DNA from 3 places in the Clostridioides sp. LIBA-7602 genome. Region 2 is predicted to be linked to each of the others. Evidence: riboswitches for the same ligand, from Rfam matches in the RefSeq annotation. Region 2 holds a riboswitch; each other region holds the start of a gene.
The links. Region 2 has a riboswitch for lysine ahead of ACTG45_RS17570 (aspartate-semialdehyde dehydrogenase). Riboswitches for the same ligand answer to the same signal wherever they lie in the genome.
Positions count from the first base shown of each region.

Region 1: it holds a riboswitch for lysine, as region 2 does, so the genes downstream of both, ACTG45_RS16795 (YfcC family protein) here and ACTG45_RS17570 (aspartate-semialdehyde dehydrogenase) in region 2, are expected to answer to the same signal.
Region 3: it holds a riboswitch for lysine, as region 2 does, so the genes downstream of both, ACTG45_RS11250 (aspartate kinase) here and ACTG45_RS17570 (aspartate-semialdehyde dehydrogenase) in region 2, are expected to answer to the same signal.

Region 1 is NZ_CP196991.1:3,593,114-3,598,683, forward strand. It holds gene ACTG45_RS16785 (glycerate kinase family protein) at 1-451, opposite strand, end outside; gene ACTG45_RS16790 (M20 family metallopeptidase) at 733-1,920, opposite strand; gene ACTG45_RS16795 (YfcC family protein) at 1,934-3,325, opposite strand; lysine riboswitch at 3,473-3,652, opposite strand; gene ACTG45_RS16800 (class I SAM-dependent methyltransferase) at 3,774-4,592, opposite strand; gene ACTG45_RS16805 (ABC transporter ATP-binding protein) at 4,719-5,483, opposite strand; gene ACTG45_RS16810 (ABC transporter ATP-binding protein) at 5,467-5,570, opposite strand, start outside.
Region 2 is NZ_CP196991.1:3,773,069-3,778,638, reverse strand. It holds gene dapB (4-hydroxy-tetrahydrodipicolinate reductase) at 1-318, opposite strand, end outside; gene dapA (4-hydroxy-tetrahydrodipicolinate synthase) at 385-1,272, opposite strand; gene ACTG45_RS17570 (aspartate-semialdehyde dehydrogenase) at 1,389-2,390, opposite strand; lysine riboswitch at 2,568-2,741, opposite strand; gene dapA (4-hydroxy-tetrahydrodipicolinate synthase) at 2,819-3,700, opposite strand; gene ACTG45_RS17560 (L-serine ammonia-lyase) at 4,023-5,216, shown strand; gene ACTG45_RS17555 (N-acetyldiaminopimelate deacetylase) at 5,422-5,570, shown strand, end outside.
Region 3 is NZ_CP196991.1:2,312,106-2,317,675, forward strand. It holds gene lysA (diaminopimelate decarboxylase) at 1-1,047, opposite strand, end outside; gene ACTG45_RS11250 (aspartate kinase) at 1,065-2,258, opposite strand; lysine riboswitch at 2,340-2,508, opposite strand; gene ACTG45_RS11255 (hypothetical protein) at 2,620-3,237, opposite strand; gene ACTG45_RS11260 (hypothetical protein) at 3,408-5,108, opposite strand; gene ACTG45_RS11265 (hypothetical protein) at 5,416-5,570, opposite strand, start outside.

The DNA of each region.
Region 1 (5,570 bases), 180 kb from region 2:
ATCCTAAGGCTTGAAGCATACCTACTCCAGCATCATTGGTGGCACTTCCTCCTAAACCTACTATAAAGTTTCTACATCCCTTATTTATTGCTTCCTTTATTATTTCTCCAACACCATAAGTTGTAGTGTATAAAGGATTTCTAAGTTCAATTGGAACCAATGTCAGTCCTGATGCTTGAGCTATTTCTATTATTGCTGTATTTGTCTCTTTTAATAATCCATATGTTGCATTTACTTTTTTAACTATTGGACCAGTAACTTCTATGATTTCTTTTTCACCATTCATTCCTTGAACTAAAGCATCTACTGTTCCTTCTCCACCATCTGCAAGTGGTAATATCTTTACTTCTGCATCTTTTTTAACTTTTAATATTCCTTTTTTTATTGCATTCGCTGCCTCTATTGAAGATAAGCTTCCTTTCAAGGAATCTATAGAGATTAATATTTTCATATTTATCTACTCCTTATTTTATTATAAGAATAATTTCATTTTTATTTTATACCCTACATCTTTCTTTGTATATAACATATACTATTTATCTTATTTTTATTTTGTAAAAATACAAATATATATTAAATAGATTTTCGTTTGTAGAACTATTTACGTAATTATTATCATACATGTTTCTCTTTATACACCCAAATTGGTTATAGCAAGCCTTCACTTCCATCATATAAAAAAGGTATTACCAATTTTTAGGTAATACCTCTTTGTTTTATTTTCAATTTAAATTAATTTAAGTGATTTTTCTTAATCTCATCAAGTAGCCCATCTTCCAGATAAATCTCCAATGCACAGCCCACCATTGCCTTTACTGATTTATGAAGTTTATCATAAGCTTCCTCAGAATTTGCATAATTTAGAAACTCTTTTTCATGAACATATACCATTGGATTTATATCTAAAGCTATTTCTGTATACATAGTAGGACAAACTTGACTTACATTACCTATATCTGTAGAACCTACTGGCCCATCTTTCCCTTCTAGTATATCTGTTATACCTGCTTCGATTAAATTGTTTTTTGTTATCCTTTGAAGTACTTTATTGTTTATTATATTGTCAAAAGAATTTTCAAAATATCTATAAGAAAGTTTAGCTCCTGTCATTAACTCTGCTCCTTTTGCACAGTTTATAACTTTTTTAGTTACTTCATCTAAATAACTTCTTTCAGCAGCTCTTACAAAAAACTTACAAGCTGCTTTTTCTGGAACTATATTTGGGGCTTCTCCTCCATTTGAAACTATACCATGTATTCTAACATCTGATTTTACATGTTGTCTTAAAGCGTTTATTCCAGCAAAAGTAAGTTGCACTGCATCCAATGCATTAACTCCCATATGAGGATGACTAGCTGCATGTGCTGATACCCCTTCAAAACTAAACTCTAATGAATCTATTGCCAAAGCCTTGCAGTTTATATTATTGAACGCTTCTATATGCATCTGATAGCTTACATCAACATCGTCAAAAGCTCCTGCTTTAACTAAGTCACATTTTCCTCCTGTTGTTTCTTCAGCTGGTGTCCCTATTAATACAATTTTTCCTTTAAAATGTTCTTTTAACTTACTTAATACTATACAGGCTCCTAGTGTAGATGCCGCAATCCAGTTGTGTCCACAAGCATGACCTGGCTCTTTATCTTCTCCATATCCAGGAAGTGCATCATACTCAGCTAAAAATGCTATAGTAGGACCATCACTATCTCCTAATTCTGCTCTAAAAGCAGTATCCATATTGCAGTACGGATAAGTTGTATCAAATCCATATTCCTTCATTTTCTCTACTAAGTACTTTGATGATATATATTCTTCTTCGCCTAGTTCTGGGTTATTGAATATAAAATCACATACTTCTTCAATTTCTTTTCCAAGTTCATCCTCTATCTCATAAGCTCTTTTCTTTACACTCTCTATCATAACTTACCTCCTATTAGAATCCTAGATATAATCCTATTGTCAAGAATACCATTACAAGAATTGTTAATACTACCATTAGAGGAACTACGAATCTAACCCACTTTGACCAAGGAATATTAGCTACTGCTAGTGCTCCCATTAAAACACCTGATGTAGGTGTTATTAGGTTAGTTACACCTATACCAAATTGATAAGCTGTAACTATCATTTGTCTAGATACATCAACTAAGTCTCCAAGTGGTGCAAGTACAGGTATTGTAAGTGATGCAAGTCCTGATGCTGATGGTATTAAAAATGCTATTAAACCTTCTATCAAGAAAGTTAAATTTATAAATATAGTTTTTGGTAGTCCATTTAATAAATTTGCTGCAGAATTTAAAATTGTATCTATTATAAATCCATTTTCTGCTATTATTACGATTCCACGTGCAAATGCTATACATAACCCAGCTGTCATTAAATCTCCTGCTCCACTTATAAATGAATTAACTATTTCATCTTGTTTAAGCCCTGACGCTATTCCTGATATTATACCTATTGCTGTAAATATCATTGCAATCTCAGTTATATACCATCCTAACCTTAAAACTCCAAATATCATAATTGCCATACCTATTACGAAAATTGCTATTACCATGGCTTCTCTTTTTGTAAATTCTTTTATGTTTGTATCAGTATTAGTCATTGATTCTTGATTTAGTGATATATCGTGTACTAAAGACTTTTTAGGGTCTTTTTTAACTCTATTGGCATACATCATAACAAATCCTATGGATATAGCCATATATATTATAAACATAACAACTCTAAACTCTATTCCAGAACCTGGTGTTATTTGTGACAATGCCTGTGCTATTCCTACAGAGAAAGGATTAGTAGTTGCCGCTCCAAATCCAGCTGTTGCTCCTATAAACACTGTTGCCACCGCAGTTAATGAATCATATCCCATGCTGGTCATAAGTGGAATAAATATCATATAAAAAGGTAATGTTTCTTCACTCATTCCAAAAGTTGTACCACCAAGACCAAACAAAATCATTGATATAGGTATTATTAAAAATTGAAACTTCTTCATTTTATTTACAGTGTGTGCTATAATGGCTTCTATTGCACCTGTTTTGTTAACTATTCCAAAAGCTCCTCCAACTATCAAAACAAATCCAACTACTTCAGCTGCATCTATAAATCCCTTTATAGGAGCTGAAAATACATCAGTAACACCTTGTGGATTTGATGGTGCTTTTTCATAAGTTCCAGCTACAACAACTGACCTTCCATCTATATCTACCCTTTCAAAATTTCCACTTGGTACTATCCAAGTAAGAACTGCCATTACCACTATTAATAAGAATATTATAGTAAGTGTCTGTGGCATACTAAACCTCTTCTTTTTTAAACTGCTCATTTGTAATCTCCCCACTTTTTAAATTAAAATATTTTATTATTGCATCCCTTTTCTATCCTATTTTGCATAGATGTAAAAAAGCTCAACATGGATACATGTTGAGCTAAATGTGCTAAATACAACATACCTACATCTTCCCTTTATCTTATCTAAGATAGCTCTCCATCAAAATTCGGGCTGATTTTGATGACAGTACTGTACTTATTAAATACAGTCCCAGCACTAGCTTTGGACACTAGCACTTCGGCACTTACTCCTTTTATATTGCTTCATTGGTTTCCGACCTCTTCAATATTAATCTTAGTAAATGCAACCTCTACCTCAATCTTTTTATTAGATGAGGTAATGCTTATTAAATTTTATTTATTGTAAATAATTGTAGCATAATATGTCGAGATTGTAAATATTTTCAATATAATAATACTTACATTTAATGACATTGACAAGTTTAATTTATACTATTCCAGTATATAATTATAACTTTAGTTTTATGTTTAAAAATATATTTATCTTCTCTTTTTTCTATATTATCTATATATTTATCTACCACTTCACCAAAATTAATCTTTTTATTTAATTCAGTTTCCATTTTAAGATGTATATCTTCTATGCTATCAAATTCAATTTCATTTTCTACATCAATAAACTTTGTGTCTGCACATATATTCAAAGAATGTAGTATATTTGGAATATATATATAATCTGGGCAGGTTCTATCTTTCTCCCCTAAATCAATATACAAGTCATTGAATAATGGCTTTTGAATAGTCCTTACTATAATTACTTTTTCTTTAGCCAACTTATTCATTTTATTCAAGGCATCTTTAATATTCCAAATTCTATAAAGTGAATTCACAGATAAAATGTAGTCACTGCACTCAATATTGACATCTTCCCACTTACCTTGTACTGTGTTTATATTAGTTATATTATGTTCCCTAATCTTTTGTCCAAGTACATCAAGCATATCCCTTGAAAAATCATTAGCAGTTACGACCTTGCATTTTTTAGAAAGTGGTATAGTAAATTTACCTGTACCTGCACCAATTTCTATAAGATTTTTTCCTTCATCTATTAATTTATCAATAAAATCAAATACTTCTTTTGAATAATCATAAAGTGTTGGATTATCATCATACTTATGAGATAATTTTTTAAAAAATAGTCTTTCCACCTCATCATCAAATGCTCTTTCCTTTGCATATCCTTCTTTATTTTCAATATACTCATGCCATTTTTTTTCGAAATCTATATCTTTATAATACATGATTAATCTTCCTTTCTAAAAATGTTAAGGTTGAGACTTATCATTTTCCATAATCAAAGTAAACCACTTTTACTAAATTAATGCTATATTAATTAAGTGCTTAACTAAATAATTGATTACTCTGCTCTAAAAATTAATAAAATTCTCAATAAGCTCTTTAGTGTAAGTATGCTTTGCACTTTTATATAATTCTTTGGAACCTATAATTTCAACTATCTTACCATTTAACATAACTGCAATTTCATCACTAAATTCCTTTACTAAGTCTATATCATGAGATATAAATAAATAGGTTATATTAAATTGTTTTTGAGCTTTTTTCAGAACTTGTACAACTTGAGCTTGTACAGATACATCTAACATTGATGTAGGCTCATCCAATATTATAAATTTAGGCTTTAATAAAAGGACTCTGGCTAAAGCAACTCTTTGTATTTGTCCTCCACTGACTTGATATGGGTATCTAGTTAAGATTTCCTCGCTGATTCCAACAAAACTTAAATATTCCTTTATATATTCTGTTGATTTATTCTTCTCATAGATTTTATGAATCTTTAATGGTTCTACAAGGCTATCATATATAGTTTTCTTAGGGCTTAGAGCTGAATCTGGATGTTGAAATATTACTTGCATCTCTTTTCTTAAATTCCTCATCTGAGAAAAATTATAATTACTTATATTTCTACCATTAAAATAAATTTTACCTCCATCAGATTTAACAAGTCTTAAAATAAGCCTTGATAAAGTTGATTTTCCACATCCGCTTTCTCCTACAAGACCCAAGGTTTTTCCTTCTTCTATTTCAAATGATACATCATCTACTGCCTTAACTATTTTCTTATTAATTATTCCGCTCCTAAACTCCTTATAAAGATTACAAACTTTTATCATAAATAAAACACCTCACCTTTGAGCCATTTACATCAAATAGCACTGGCTCATAATCAGAACATGATTTTTTTGCAACTTTACATCTTG
Region 2 (5,570 bases):
AGGAATAACTTTAGCCGCTTCATGTATTTTGTTCATTTCTTCATCATTATATCCAGTAGTAGCGATTACTAAAGGTGTCTTAGTTTTTAAAACATAAGATAAGATATTATCTAAATTAGAGTGATGAGAAAAATCTATAACTACGTCAACTTTTTCAACTATAGTGCTCATATCTTCATAGATTTTAAGGTCACCTTCACAGCTATCCATACCTCTAGCTGAAACACAAACCAACTCTAATTCACTATCTTCTCTTATAGTATCGGCTAAAATCTTACCCATTTTTCCATCATAACCAGTTGCTATAACTTTTAACATAATTTCCTCCTATGATTAAGGGCTAACTTTTGACCAAACTTATTTTTTACCATGCATCAATTTTTACTATGCATTAACTTTTAGTCCAAAGTTAACTAATTCTTTCTTTAATACTTCTAAATTTGCTGGGTCCATTTCTGCTAGAGGTAATCTTAAATCTCCAACATTGAATCCTAATAAATTCATTGCAGTCTTAACTGGTATAGGATTTACTTCTATAAATAAAGCTGCGATTAGAGCATCCATACCAAGTTGTAATTTTCTAGAACCTTCTATATCGCCTTCAAAGAATTTAGCTACTAAATCGTGAGTTTCTTGAGGGCAAACATTAGCAAGTACTGATATAACTCCTTGACCTCCTAAAGACAATAAAGGAAGTATAGTATCATCGTTACCAGAGTAGATAGCAAAGTCATCTGGTACTAAGCTAGCTATTTCTGCAACCTGTCCTAGGTCTCCACTAGCTTCTTTTACAGCAACTATATTATCTATTTTAGCAAGTTCAACTATAAGGCTAGGGCTTATATTTACACAAGTTCTTCCAGGGACATTGTAAAGTATAATTGGAAGTTTGACACTGTTAGCTATTGTTTCAAAATGACGTTTAAGTCCAGCCTTATTAGCTTTATTGTAATAAGGAGTTATGATTAATAGAGCATCTACTCCTAATTTTTCAGCTTCTTGGCTTAGATTAACTGAGTGCATAGTATCATTAGAACCACTTCCAGCTATAACAGGAACTCTTTTATTAACTTTTTCTACAACATACTTAATAGTAGCAAGTTGTTCTTCATCAGTCATAGTATTAGCTTCACCAGTAGTACCACAAGATACTATAGCATCAGTACCATTAGCTATTTGGTATTCAACCAATTCGCCTAATTTGTCAAAATCAACTTTGTTATCCTTTGTAAATGGTGTAACTAGAGCAACAGCAGAACCTTTAAATATCATATAAAATCAATCCCCTCTTTTTTATTTTTGTGTTTTATATTACAGTTACTTCTAATGCTTGTTTTTGTGTTATTATTAATATTTTACAAAATTATATATTTATACAATTTTGCATATTATACTAAATCGTATGATAAAGCCATTTCAGCTATTTGAATTGCATTAGTTGCAGCACCTTTTCTTATATTATCAGCAACAACCCAAAGATTTACACCATTATCAACACTAAAGTCTCTTCTTATTCTTCCAACAAATACTTCATCTCTATTGTCAAATTCTACAGCAGTTGGATATTCATTCTTAGCAGGATTATCAACTACTACAACACCTGGAGCTTCTTCAAGTGTTTTTACCAAATCTTCTAACTCAAATGGATTGTTAAATTCAACATTTATAGATTCACTGTGACCATTTCTTACTGGAACCCTTACAGTAGTTGCAGTTATTTTTAAGTCATAGTTATCAAGTATTTTCATAGTTTCATTTACCATTTTCATTTCTTCCTTAGTATATCCATTTTCAGTAAATGAATCTATATGAGGAAGACAATTGTAAGAGATTTGATGAGGGTAGAATCCAGTAGGATTACCATTCATTCCTTGCTCTAAATCCTCAACTCCTTTAACACCAGAACCAGATACAGCTTGGTAAGTAGAGTATACTACTCTCTTAATTTTGTACTTATCATCAAGTGCTTTAAGAGGAACCATAGCTTGTATAGTAGAGCAGTTAGGATTAGCTATTATGCCTTTGTGTTCTTTTATTGCTTCTGGATTTACCTCAGGAACTACTAAAGGCACATCTGGGTCCATTCTCCAGTGACTAGAGTTATCTACTACTAAGATTCCATTTGATGCTGCTATTGGAGCATACTTTTCACTAATACTTCCTCCAGCAGAGAATAATGCTATTTGTATACCTCTATCAGTAAATGAAGTTTCCTTCAATTCTTCTACTATATATTCTTTACCACCAAATACTACTTTAGAACCAGCTGATTTAGAAGATGAGAATAAAAATAGATTTTCTATTGGAAAATTTCTTTCTTCTAATACTTTTAAAAATGTTCTACCTACCATTCCAGTAGCACCAACTATCGCTACATTTACTTTTTTCATATAAATTCACCCCAATTTTAAATTATTAAAACATTATTTTATTTGATTTTAGTTATACAAGTAAGATATGTTAATATTTTTATATATCCAAAAACTTTAATATTATATTAACAACTTTAATTATATACAAAAAACGTACAAAGGTATACTTTGTACGTCTAATTTATCACTCAAAGTAAACCCTGTAGCTCATCACTCATAATATAAGTGACAGTATTACACATGTTATGTGTAATCCCAGAAAATATAATTGCAAGAAATATTTTCTTCGGCTGTAAATCCTTTTTCCAATCATTAACGCCTGCCAGCTACTATTGGATACTCTTAGTTACAGCTACCTCTACCCTAGGTTAATAGGATATTAAAATTTGATTATTCTAATAATAATACATATTTAAGAAAAAATCAACTTATTTATATAAATATTGCTAAAATTTAAATCCAAAATTTGTCATTTCTTGTTTTAATACATTTAGATTAGTTTCTTCCATTTCAGCTAGAGGAAGTCTTAAATCTCCAACATTAAAACCTAAAATATTCATGGCAGTTTTAACTGGCACTGGATTTACTTCTATAAATAAGGCAGCAATTAAAGCATCCATATCAAGTTGTAATTTTTTTGAGCCTTCAATATCACCTTCAAAGAATTTAGTTACTAAATCATGTGTTTCTTTAGGACATATGTTAGCAAGTACAGAGATAACACCACTTCCACCTAATGATAATAGTGGTAAGATAGTATCATCGTTACCGGAGTATATAGCAAAGTCTTTAGGTACTAATTTAGCTATTTCTGCAACTTGAGCTAAATCTCCACTTGCTTCTTTAACAGCAACTATATTATCTATCTTAGCAAGTTCAGCCACAACAGATGGCTTTATATTTACTTTAGTTCTTCCAGGTACATTATATAAAATAATTGGTAACTTAACGCTATTTGCTATTGTTTCAAAGTGAAGTTTAAGACCTTTTTCATTAGTCTTATTATAGTAAGGAGTTATTATTAAAAGACCATCCACTCCTAATTTTTCAGCTTCTTGACTCATATGAACAGACAACATAGTATTGTTTGAACCAGTACCTGCTATAACAGGTATTCTTTTGTTAACTTTTTCAACTGTATATTTTATTACAGCAAAAATTTCAGATTCACTCATAGTAGTTGCCTCACCTGTTGTTCCACAAACAACTAGTGCATCTGTGTCATTCTCAATGTGGTATTCGATTAATTCACCTAATTTTTCAAAGTTGACATTATTATCCTCTGTAAATGGGGTAACTAAAGCAACAGCAGAACCTTTAAATAACATATAATCAAATCTCCTTTTTTATCTAAATTTAATTTTTTAAGTACAATAATAATTATAGTACAAATTAATTAATTTTAATAGGTATAGTTAATATCTTAACTGTTTAAATAAGATATTTATATTATATTAATATTACAAAAATTTGAAATAAATGTTTTATTCTCAAAATATGCATATTAATTTAATAAAATATACCAAAATGGAAATAAAAAATAAATTTTATGCGAATTTAATAACTAATAATTAATATATTTAGGTTATAATAAATATGTGCGTAAAATCTAATAATAAGTAATAATACGGAAAATTTAGGAGGAATAATATGGATACTTTAAAGGAACTTTTTAAAATAGGAAGTGGGCCTTCAAGTTCTCATACTATGGGGCCACAAAGAGCAGCAGAAAGATTTAAAAATGAAAACCCAGATGCAGAAAGTTTTAGAGCAATATTATATGGTAGTTTGGCAGCTACAGGAAAAGGTCACTTAACTGACTATATAATTGAAAAAACTATAGCACCTAAAAAAGTTGAAATTGTTTGGGAAGAAGATATTATAAAAGATTTTCACCCAAATGGAATGAAGTTTGAAGCTTTAGATAAAGAAGGAAATGTAACAGCTGAATGGACTGTATACTCTGTAGGTGGAGGAACTATAGCAGAAGAAGGTCAGAGAAATAGCAAAAGTAACAGTATATATCACCTAGATACTATGGATGAAATAGTAAAATGGTGTAAGGAAAATAATAAGACTTTAGTAGATTTTGTGTTGGAATGTGAACCAAAAGACATAAAAGATTATATAACAACTATAAAAGATGCTATGAGAAAATCTATTGATGATGGACTAAGCACAGATGAGATAATACCAGGTAAACTATTATTAAAAAGAAGAGCAAGTACATTTTATAATGCATACCAAAAAGATAAGAATTTCTCAACGCTTGTATACGCATATGCACTGGCAGCGTCAGAGCAAAATGCTTCTGGTAATATAATAGTTACAGCACCAACTTGTGGTTCTGCTGGTGTAATTCCAGGAATATTCTTTGCAATGCAAGATTTTTATAAGTATGATGACGAAAAAATAATCGAAGCTCTACTTGTAGCTGGGATAATAGGAAATATAATAAAAACTAATGCATCAATATCTGGAGCAGAGGTAGGGTGTCAAGGTGAGGTTGGTGCAGCTTGTTCTATGGCAGCAGCGGCAGTAGCATACTTAAAAGGTGGGACTATAGACCACATTGAATATGCAGCAGAAATAGCACTTGAGCATCATCTAGGAATGACTTGTGACCCTGTATATGGATACGTTCAAATTCCATGTATAGAAAGAAATGCAATGGCAGCTCAAAGAGCTTACGATGCAGCTAATTATGCATTATTAACTGATGGCTCACATTCTGTCTCCTTAGACCAAGTTGTTGAAACAATGAAAGAAACTGGTATAGACATGATGGATAAGTATAAAGAAACTGCTAAGGGTGGACTTGCTAAACATTTCTTCTCTTGCTAAAAAATAAAATTTTTAACTAATAATTCCCCTGTTTTGATTTATGAAACAGGGGAATTATTATTAATGGTGAATTATTTAATAATGCAAAATATTTTTATATTAAATTTAATTTTTTACTTTTAATTAGTATAGTTTGTTATATAATATTTTAATTATGAGAGATATAGAAATATTTTTTAATAAATTAGAATTTGGAGGAGATTACATGAGAGAGGCATCATATTTACAAGAGCAACTTTATAAACATAGAAAGGCATTAAACCCAATCGCAGAAATTGGAAGAAAAGAATATAAGACTTCAAAGTACATAAGAGATTATCTTGACAAATTGGGAATTAAATATGAAGTTTATTT
Region 3 (5,570 bases), 1.5 Mb from region 2:
AGTCTCATGGTTAATTTTATTTACAATACTACATTCATAACTAGCTTGATACAGAGAAGGTCTTACATTGTCTGTCATACCTCCATCCACACTTACATACACTCTAACATCTTTTATATCTTTTATTGAGCCTACTGTATACAATGTACTTCCTGCATTTGCAACTATTGATCTACCTGGCTCTATTACCAGTATAGGCATTTCTATTCCAAGCTCTTTACATGAACTTTCTGCTTTAGTGATTATAGTCTCACAGAATTCTTTTATAGTTTTAGGCTTATCTTCTTTACTATAATAAACTCCTACACCTCCACCTAAGTCAATTTCTGTTAATTGTATATTGAATTTTTCTTTTATTTCTTTTACCAAGTTCATCATTATATCTACTGTATCTATGTATGGCTCTACATCAAATATTTGCGAACCTATATGAGCATGAAGACCCACAAGTTTGATATTTTTGTATTCACTTAATTTTTCTATAGCTCTAAACAAATCTCCATTTACTAAGGCAAATCCAAATTTAGAATCTATCTGACCAGTTTTTATATAATCATGTGTATGAGCTTCTATGCCAGGTGTTATTCTAAAATATATCTCTTGAGTCTTACCTTTTTCTTCACATAGTGTTTCAATCAAGTCTAATTCATAAAAATTATCTACTACAAATTTACCTACACCTAAATCTAATCCCATATTTATTTCTTCTTTAGTCTTATTATTTCCATGGAAGAAAACTTTTTCCATAGGAAAGTTTGACTTATAAGCTGTATATAATTCACCTCCTGAAACTACATCTAGGCACATTTGTTCTTCATTTATAAGGTTACACATGTAAAGAGGTAAAAAAGCCTTACCTGCATAAGCAACCTTATTTTTTCCATCTTTTGCTTTAAAATATTCTACATATTCTCTACAGTTTTGTCTTACTAAAGCTTCATCAAATACATAAAGTGGAGTTTGATATTTTTTACTAAGTTCTAAACAACTCACTCCTCCAATATATAATTCATTATCATTTACGGTCATAGTTCCATGAAGTTTCATAATATCCTCCCCAAATTTTATATATTAAATACTTCTGCTATTTTCTCTATAGCTACTTGCTTATCATCAGAATTTATAGCACAAGTTATACGAATTTCTGATGTAGTTATAAGTTTTATCATTATACCATTTTCATTAAATATCTTAAATACTTTAGCAGCAACTCCAGAAGTATTTTTCATACCAAGACCTACTAAAGAAAATTTAGTGATATTATTATCAATTACTACATGTTCTTCATCTGTATATTTAGATACTATCTTTTTACATTCACCTAGTTCTTCTTTTGGAACTGTAAATGATACACTTATCTTATCTAAAATAGGTGCAGTTTGACTTATCATATCTACACTTATTCCAATAGTTGCTATATCTTCAAATAAACTAGATATATTTTCTGCTTTAAAATCTTTTATTGTTATAGAACTATCATCATCACTAGTAGCTAATCCTGTTATTACTTTATCCTCTAATTTCATGTCTTTTCCCCCTCTTATATATGTTCCTTTTACTGTACCACATGTACGTCCAACATAAATTTCAACACCATATTTTTGTGCAAGTTCTATACTTCTTGAGTGCATTACTTGTGCCCCTAAACTTGCTAATTCAAGCATTTCTTCATATTCAATCTCATCAAGTTTACTAGCTTTTGAATATTTTCTTGGGTCTGTAAAATAGATTCCATCAACATCTGTATATATCTCACATTTTCCATTTAATTTGACTGCAAGAGCTACAGCAGATGTATCTGAACCACCTCTTCCAAGAGTAGTTACATCACCATCTTCATTGATTCCTTGAAATCCAGTTACTATTACGACATTTCCTTCATCTAAACTATTTTTAATTCTATTTACATTTATATCATCAATTTGAGACTTTCCATGAAGACCACTTGTTTTTATATTTAATTGATAAGCATTATAACTTACAGCCTTACATCCAAGTGCATTTAATGCTATTGATAATAAAGAAGCTGAAATCATTTCTCCAGTAGACATCAATGCATCCAATTCTCTTTTACTAGGTTCATTACTCAATTCTTTAGCCAATTTTATATATTCATCAGTAGATTTACCCATGGCAGATACAACTATCACCATTTGTGGATTTTCTTTTCTTCGTTCTATTATATTTTCTGCAATTGATTTTATTTTATCAGTATCTGCTACTGAACTTCCACCATATTTTTGAACAATTATACTCATGCTTTTTCCCCCTCAAGTTAAATTTTGATAAATAAAAACGCCCAAAGGTATACTTTGGACGTGTAAATCTCATAGACCAAGTAACCTTGTAGCTCACCACTTTAAAAGTGACAGCCTTATACATATTATGCATAAGTCCAGAAAATCCGTCCGTCAACAAATTTTCTTCGGCTATAGACCCTTTCATCAATCATCAACACTTACCAGCTCTTATTGAATACTATTGAATATAGCTACCTCTACCCTAGGCTCATTATTTTTTAATTAATTTATTAATATAGTTTTATCACATTCTATATAATATTGCAACAATTATTTTACAAAATGTGGCAAATCCATAGTCTTCTTTTTTAAAATTAGCTTATATACAATTAAATAGTTTATTTAACCCTAAATCTATAAAATTTATGCTATACTCATTATCGTATCTCTCTAAGTCATTTAATTCAGATAGATTATCTGGCGTAACTACCAAAACGTTTGGCACTTTAAAAAATGGAATTGTAGATTTATCTATCTTTCTAGAAAGATTTTCATATTTAGAAATATCTATTTCATTATCTAAATCAACATCTACTAAAACTTGTTTTATATTACCAAATTGGTCTGTATATTCAATAAATAAATCATATTTCATATCATCCACACTAACATTTCGGTAGAATCTTTTTACATCACAACCTGCAGTATTGATTCTAACAACTAATTCTGACCCTACTAGAGCCTTTATTAAATCATCTCCCTTAAAAAGTTTACTACCATTTAAATAGTATACATATGAGAGGTCTTTATAATTATAATAATCCACATCACAAGGATATTTTTTTAATGTATACTCACTACACATTTTTCTCAAAGTTTTTTTAAAGTTTTTTTTATTATATCTCTTTTGGTCTCCATAAATCTTTCTAAATTGAGCTTCTGTAACACATCTAACCCTGCTAATTAAAAGCAATATCTCTTTTTCCATATTTGTCATAGTACATTCTCCTTGAAGTATTATTTGCAAAGTTGTACTAATATTATATTAATTTTATGACATTAAATTTACAAAGAATTGAAATAAAATAGCTAGTTTTTATAAAAATAAATTTTATAAAAACTAGCTATTAACATATTAAATACTATTTTCAGACTTTTTAAGTTAAACTATACATTCTCTTGATTTCCAGAATCTTGAGAGTTTGTATTTTCGTCAGTTCCTGTTCCCTCTTTTGCTTTTTTGTCTTCAAAGTTTGCAATATTTAGGTTATCAAATTCTGACATTTCAATTACACCAGATGCTTCTTTTGAATACGATATTTTAACTTTATCTCCAACTTGAGTCAATGGCAATTCACTAGACACTTTTGAAGTGGCCTTGAATATTATTTCTTTATTTGAATCTAAAGTTACATAATAATTAGTATTTCCGCCTCGTACATCTGGGCTTATTCTCGTTACTGTACCTTCTATGACTTCGTCTTTTAAGTCATTATCAAGTTTTAAATCATTTCCCTTAGACTCTAATGAATCTTTATAGTTTCTTAATGCTTCGTTTTTATCTTCACCTATACCAAGCACATTATAATCTTCAACAGATACAAATGCAACTCTTTTTACAAGACCAGCCTTATCTTTTAATGATGATACATATGTTGGCTGACCTAATATATTATACATTACAGGGAATGTTGCTTCATAATTTTTTTCTTGAACATTACCCTCAGCTGATTTCATCGCAGCTGTCTCAGTAGCTCCTGGTTGTTTATATAATCTAGCTTCTTTTGTTCTAGAGTCAACTAACATAAATCCAATTGTAGATTCATCTCCACCAGAAGATGTTATACCTGTATACCAATAAGACCTATTATCATTTCCATAAACTAGTGATGTTCCTTCTGTTGGTACTAATACTCCTTTTTCTGATATAACAGAATTTAAAAATCCATTAACATAAACACCCCAGTCTTTAATCTGGTCTGTTATAAATTCTTGTGGCTGGATTCTATCTACCCATTTAGGTGTATTCTTAACATTATAAACATTTATTTTTCCAGTTTCTGCGTCAACAGTGGCTATTCCTGTAGCATTTGCTCCTCCATAACCAATTTTATGCTCATATAAACTTACAACCCAATAAGGCTTCCCTTCATCATTTATTTCAAGGGTAAAATCTGTCATACCGACATTTACAATACCATGTATATATAAATGTCTTTGTAAATCTTGATGTAAGTAAGCTTCTGGTTGGTATACTATCTTTATTGGCTTTCCATCTATTTCTTGAACTAATTGAACATCTTGAGGATTACTTGCGGATACTTTTACATAACCACTTGTACCACTTAAAGATGTCACCCATTTAATTATGTCTCTATGAACAAGAGGTGCTACCCAGTACAACTCTCCATCCACATTTTGTATATGGAATTTTCCTAATTTTGACACACTACCTATAGCTGGAACTTCTCCAAGCTTTTTATCACCCAATTTCATGGCCATATCTTCATCTACAAGACGAATGTCATTTACACTAACAGGACTAATATCATCAGTAAATTTACTTTCAGTCACTTTTCCTAATAGTTCTTTATATGCCTTTGCATGAAACACAGGTGTAGAGGCTATAAAAGGTACAACTACAATATACACAAGTAAAGCTATTGCTATTGAAAAATTATATTTGGCAAGTTTAGATGTTCTTTCATTTCTATCCAACATCATATCCAATATTCCTGCCACAACAAAGAAAATTATTCCTACTGAAAATAAAGATGTGAAATCTAATCTAAGTACAGGTAATTTAATAAATGCATAAATTACTACAATTATTAGTGCAACTCCATATGTTTTAAGATATCGTTTCATTTAATACTCCTCTCTACAAAATGTTATTATTACTATTATATCCATATATTTACAAAAAATAAATATTTATCATATTTATTTATATGTTAAGATATCTTTATACATTTATATATCTATTTTATTTAATTATATCTAATCTATATACCCCAAAAATACTATAAAAATGCAAATAATCACAGAAACTTAAAAACTGAAGAAAGTGTTTTAACTAAGATTTACGAATTCTTAATCCTCTCGAAGTTAAACTACTATCTTCAGCCTAATTATCTAGCAATAGTTTTTATATGATAAACTCTAAAATAAATTTTTAGATGTTTGCAATTTTTGATACATAAGAATGTTGTCTAGAATTATATTCTGATAATAAACCTTCATATTCCAAGGTTAGACCAGATAAATTATAAAAATCATTTGGAGTTACTTCAAATGCTTGTTTATTTAAAATGTCTATCTCACTTTTTT